2 regions of the Peribacillus sp. FSL R5-0717 genome follow, and region 1 is predicted to be linked to the other one. Evidence: riboswitches for the same ligand, from Rfam matches in the RefSeq annotation. Region 1 holds a riboswitch; the other holds the start of a gene.
The links. A riboswitch is a leader RNA that binds a small molecule or an ion and turns the genes downstream of it on or off. The one in region 1 is predicted to bind thiamine pyrophosphate.
Positions count from the first base shown of each region.

Region 1 (3,164 bases):
AGCGAGAGTCATATAAACACCAATCCCCGATTTTGCCCCAAGCCATTCCGAAATAACCGCACCCATTACACTATAGGTAGCCGAAATTTTCAGGCCGGAGAAAATGAACGGGATCGAGTGAGGAAGTTCCAGCTTCCAAAATAACTGGTTTTTCCCCGCTCCCATCATCTTTAAATAATGCTTAAGCTCGTATGGTGTCTGGCGAAAACCGTCCAATGATGCGACCGCAACCGGAAAAAAACATACAAGTGAAATCACGATTAACTTAGGCAGCATGCCAAAGCCAAACCAGATCACCAAAAGCGGCGCCAAAACAATGATAGGTATATTTTGTGATAGTATGAGCAGAGGATAAACCGCGTCCTTCACACCTGGAAATAGATGTAGGATTGCCGCGATCAATAAGCCGATGCAGCTTCCAATAAAAAAACCTGACAACGCAAGCTCGGTTGTGGATATAAGGTGTCCGTAAAGATTGCGGGACGACTCAATTCCTTCAATGAAAATGGCCGATGGAGCGGGAAGCAGCCATTCTTCAACTTTCAATAAGACTGTCACTGACTCCCATACAATCAGCAACAATAATAAAAGAAAGAAGGGAGCCCCCTTCTTCCAAATTCCCCTTCCGATCATGCCCGATATTTCTCCGTTAACGTATCCATCGTAATCCCGCTTGGCTGATATAATATTTTCACTTGGGAAATGACATTCGGCGATCCTATTTCAATCATTCTTACATTCATTTTTTCTATCACGGCAAAAAGCTCGGAAAGCTCCCCCTCCATTGTCGTTTCAAGCGGGTGAACCTCATACTTGACACCTGATTCTTCAATGATCTTGATTGCTTCATCGACCATAGGGATGACATTTTCCCCTTTAGGAATAATTTGTATACTAATTAATGAATTGGCCATTGTATTTCCTCCTATTTTGGTAAAAATTCATTGGTAAATGCCTTTTCAGGATCGAAATCACCTTCAAGAAGCTTATTTTCAGTCATCCACTCACTGTAATTCTTCCAAATTTCAAGCTTTTGTTCACCCCATCGCGGAGCATCATCCTGATACTTGGCTGCAAGCCACTCCTGGCTTTTCTTCACTAGTTTTGGATCAAGATCCGGTTCAGACTCAATTAAAATATCTGCTGCATCATCAGGATTCTTAATCGCAAACTGGTACCCTTTCGAAGCTGCATGAACGAATGCTTTAACAGTCTCGGGATCTTCTTTTATCATCTTTTCATTTGTAGTCAAAACAGGCGTATAGTAATCAAGCTTATCAGAGTATTCGGTTAAGTACACCATATTAAGCTTTTCATTTCGCAACTCAGCCTCAATGCCTGTCCAACCATAATAAATCCAGGCAAAATCTATATCCCTTTTAACCGAAGTGAAAAAATCCATGTCTCCTGTATTGACTATGTCCACTTCATTTACATCCGCATTTTCCTTTTTCATGAGTGAATCAATAATGGCCTTTTCAACCGGAGATCCCCAGCCACCATACGTTTTCCCTTCAAAATCTTTGGGAGTCGTAATGTCCTTAGCCTCAGGGGAAGCGAATCCCGAAGTATTATGCTGGATGACGGCAGCTACCGAAACAATCGGCACACCCTGTACGCGGGCCTGCGTTATGCCCTCTTGATAGCTCACGCCAAATTCAGATTTCCCTGAAGCGACAAGCTTATCAGCTCCTGCTTCACCTGGCATGATAATTTCCACATCAAGACCTTGTTCTTTAAAATAACCTTTTTCCTTGGCTACATACAATCCTGTATGGTTTGTATTCGGTGTCCAATCGAGCACGACCGATACCTTCTTTAATTCTTCATTTTTAGATGCTTCTTCTTTTTCATTAGTTCCGCCTGCTCCGCATCCAGCTAAAAGGAAGAACGAAGTTAACAGTGGTAAGAATTTATTCAAGTCATTATCCTCCTACACATCTTATAAAATTCATATGCCGGAACCATAATAGGGCTCCAGGGCTATTCAAATACTGGATAAAAAAGCAAAAAACGCCCGAAGATGAATTCGGACGTTAACATACAAAACAGGAAATCAGTCATAATATGTTCCCTCCGCTGGCATCACCCAGATCAGGTTCAAAGAGTCAGCATCTAATGGATGCAATCTCAGCCAGCAGTACTGGCCCCCCTACATTTCTCGCACATATGAACTTTTCTCTCTCATTATATCAATTCATGGGGAAAAAGGAATACTAATTTGCTTCTTCTCTCTAATTGGAAAGGTATTCCTGGCACTTCAGGATATCTTGCAAATATCTTTTGGAACGAAAATCATTGAAAGCAAAATAATTCTGCCTCTTTCCGTTCCAATATTTCTTGGCTGCAACGGCGGCGGACACGTTCCAAATAGTCATTTCTTTTCAAGCATTCATATAATGAGCATTACGTGTAGACATTTTTGTTTACTTGTTTTATTAAACCCTTAATTTCATAAGCAAAAGGTGGATATGTCATGATAAAGATTAATCACAAATGGTTAGATGTCAGTCAAATCCAACCAGGTACAGCCTCTGCCAAATCGCTTGAAACTCTTCAATGCTTGGCGGAAGATTCTAACGTTTTTGAATACCGGAACTTTTGGGATTTTAATTTCGAGATACAGCTGAGGAACCGAGTCATAGAGGCAGCTATTGCGTTGGATAAAAGCGGTCCGGATTTTTCCACACTTGAGGAGTCTCAATCCAATCAACGTTATTGGCACCTTTCAAAGGATGGCACCTTTACCCTTCAGCCAGGGATTCTCCCTCATGCTGCGCTCGTTGACATTTTCATGAATGGAGGGCTTTATGCCTTCGAATGCGGGACAGCAATGATCGTCACTTTTTTAAAGGCGATTTTGGATCTAATCGGCCCTAGGAATTTCGACTATCTTTTTTCAGACCTATTTTTATATGACTTTCGCCCTCCAAGGAATATGGCTCTCATCGTTCACCAAGGAAGGGATTATTCACCAGGTGATTGCGTTTACTTCAAAAACCCTGATCACGACTTGGCAACCCCTGAATGGCAAGGTGAAAATGCCATATTATTAGGGAATAACCTCTTTTATGGCCACGGGATCGGGATTACCACTGCACAGGGAATCATCGATGAATTAAATAGCAATAGAAAGCCATTTGCCACCATATCAGCATTTCTGA
Region 1 is NZ_JBBOOF010000001.1:1,084,114-1,087,277, forward strand. Features, by position in the region: gene NYE65_RS05265 (ABC transporter permease) at 1-633, opposite strand, end outside; gene NYE65_RS05270 (thiamine-binding protein) at 630-914, opposite strand; gene NYE65_RS05275 (ABC transporter substrate-binding protein) at 926-1,921, opposite strand; TPP riboswitch at 2,055-2,164, opposite strand; gene NYE65_RS05280 (protein-glutamine gamma-glutamyltransferase) at 2,477-3,164, shown strand, end outside.

Region 2 (3,164 bases), 3.9 Mb from region 1:
TTGGAAGCGTACGTCGTATAAAGTACATATAGAAGTATTTCCCCCAAGTCGTAAAAATCCTGCCTTTTCAGCTGCAAAATGGATTCTTTAGCGAGGTTGTCCGAATTGATCATCTTGGACAAACCAAAGTCTATCAAAATGGGCTGATGGTTCTTAAGTAGAATATTCGGTATACGTAAATCTTGATGCAAAATGTCATGCTCATGTAGATAACATACTAAATCGACCAGCTTATACAGAAAATATAAAGACTCTTTCTCATTGAACGTTAATTGATTCGAGAAAATATGGTCTTCTAAATTATTCCCTTCTATGAAATCCATCACAAAATAAACATTTCCATCTTGCGAAAATTTCTCGTGAAATTTAGGGATATTTCTGTGGTTTAACATTCGTAATATGGAAATTTCATTTTCAAACTGTTTCAGCTCTTTTTTGCTGCGGCGTTTACTTTTCCGGAGCTGTTTGATCACTATATTTTCATTCATTTTCAAATCATTGCAACGATAAACAATACCGTAGCTTCCTGTTCCGATTACAGCTTTTACCTCGTAGCGGTAATTCAAAACCACTCCTTTTTTTAAAGGTATATCCACAAAAAATTGGTATAACTTTCTAAATGTACGCAAAATTGAAACTTTCCTCACCACTTTCATCTATTCAAGTCAAGAACAAAAAAAGGCCGTTATTAATTAAGCCGGAAATATGAATGAACATGGATAGTTTAACACTGATTTTTGATAATGCGGTAATGAAAGTCATTTCTTCGGGGAGATCTTTTGATAGTTCACAATTAAAAATAAATTTTTCATATAATTTCACATTATGAAATTATATGGTTTTTAAAAATATTAAGTTTACTATAATGAATTCATAATAAAAGAGTAGGAGGTGATGAGATGGATGGGCGCGAGTTGAGAAATTCTTTGGTAAATTCCCAACCGGCGTCACAATAGTGAGCTGGTTTGATGGTAGTGTTCAAAAGGGCATCACTGTGAATTCATTAAATTCACGAGTAAAATTGCAAAACTCACGAGTGAACTGCTGAATTCACGAGTCAAGTGGCCAATTCACGAGTAAAGCAGCTGAATTTACGAGTAAACCGGCCAAATTCACGAGTAAAACAGCAGAATTCACGAGTAAACCGTCAAAACTCACGAGTAAACTACTAACTGAGCTCCCTTTGATCAAATTCTTTGAAGGCTACGGGAAATGAGGGTATGGAAGATTGAAAGTTTAGTAACCCTAAATCAAGAAAACTTTTCTAATACGTTTGACAATTGGATTTATCGTGTTAATATAAAGGCAAATGAATTTAATATACAATTTGTACCACTAGGGGTGCTTTATAGGTAAAAGTTGATTTTTTACCCACAAAAGCTGAGATTGAAGTATGACTTTAAGACCCTTAGAACCTGATCTGGTTTATACCAGCGTAGGGAAGTGGGGTCTGGAACTATACATTTCTGTATTATTTCTTGTACAACCACTTTCTTTACGTTTAAGAAAGTGGTTTTTTGTTTGCAAAAAAAGGGGTGATAAGTGTTTTTTCCGTAACGTTCAATGAAAAAATACAATTTGGAGGTAATGGACATGAAGTTTTCAGAGGAGATCCGTAAGGAAGTTGATCACATTTGGGAAGCTAGTTTTAATCATCCGTTTGTTGCAGGAATAGGAGATGGCACATTGCCATTGGAGTGTTTCCGTTTTTATGTCATGCAAGATGCCTATTATTTATCTCATTTTGCTAGAGTTCAAGCCTTAGGGGCAGTCAAAGCTACAGATTTACATACAACAAGCAGGCTTGCCGGCCATGCACAAGGAACATATGAAGCGGAGTTGAAACTTCATGAGAATTTTTCCGAGAGATTAGGCATCACAAAAGAAGAACGGGAAAATTTCAAGCCTGCCCCGACTGCCTATGCTTATACTTCCCATATGTATCGTGCGGCATATTCGGGACATTTAGGAGATGTTATTGCAGCTATCTTGCCGTGTTACTGGCTGTATTATGAGATAGGTGAAAAGCTGCAAGGGTGCATGCCCGAAGAGCCGATTTATCAAGAATGGATAGCGGCTTACGGAGGAGAGTGGTTCCGCACTTTGGTGGAAGAACAAATTGCGAGGCTGGATGAGATAGCTGAAAAAGTAACTGAAGAAGATAAGGCGAGAATGAAAGAGCATTTTATTCTCAGCAGCCAATATGAATACTCATTTTGGGAAATGGCTTATCGTTTAGAGACATGGCCCGTTCATAAGGAAACATTAGAAGTATAAAAGGAGAATGAAACAATGAAAAAAGGATTGAAATTAACGGATATACTAGTCACGATCGTGATTGCGGTAGCATTTGGAATCGTTTATATCCTTTGGGGTTCGATTTATTATTCCGTTAAACCCTTAGGATTACATCTGGATCAACTTATTTATGGAATGTGGTTTATAGCTGGCCCTGTCGCCTTTTTCATTTTACGGAAACCGGGTGTGGCACTTTTGGCGGAGATAGCTGCAGCTTCCGGGGAATTCTTTCTAGGTTCCCCATGGGGGCTGACTGTACTGTTATATGGAGTGGTCCAAGGTTTGTTCGCGGAACTGGTGTTCATGGGGTTCAAATATAAAAAATTTAATATGCCGGTGGCCGTTTTAGCTGCGATGGCTTCCTGCCTGGCATCAGTTATCATGGATTTTGCATACGGGGAAATAGGTGCTCTTTCTACTTGGAATCTATCGTTATTCATGATAGCGAGGTTTGTGGGTTCCATATTCTTTGCAGGTGTGACCGCTTATTATCTAGTTAAAGTCCTGGAAGCAACAGGGGTAACTAATCTTGTGCGTCCGGTTTCCAATAAAGATTATGCAGAACTTGATTAAAAGAAGAGGTTGAGGGCCATGGAACCAATCGTTTCTGTTGAAAAGTTAAGAATGAAATTTCCCGGTGATGAATCTTTGATATTCAAGGACCTATCACTATCGTTTGATCAAGGAGAAAAAGTGCTATTGTTGGGACCATCAGGATGTGGTAAGTCCACTCTGTTGCAAGTGTTAAGCGGATTGATTCCGAATTCCATCGAAGTCCCGATGAAAGCGGAGAAATTGAAATGCCCTTCTTCATGGGGGTATGTTTTTCAAGACCCTGATAGCCAGTTTTGCATGCCATTTGCCGA
Region 2 is NZ_JBBOOF010000001.1:4,951,901-4,955,064, forward strand. Features, by position in the region: gene NYE65_RS23740 (protein kinase domain-containing protein) at 1-572, opposite strand, end outside; TPP riboswitch at 1,328-1,459, shown strand; gene tenA (thiaminase II) at 1,594-2,277, shown strand; gene NYE65_RS23750 (ECF transporter S component) at 2,293-2,871, shown strand; gene NYE65_RS23755 (ABC transporter ATP-binding protein) at 2,890-3,164, shown strand, end outside.
Region 2: it holds a riboswitch for thiamine pyrophosphate, as region 1 does, so the genes downstream of both, tenA (thiaminase II) here and NYE65_RS05275 (ABC transporter substrate-binding protein) in region 1, are expected to answer to the same signal.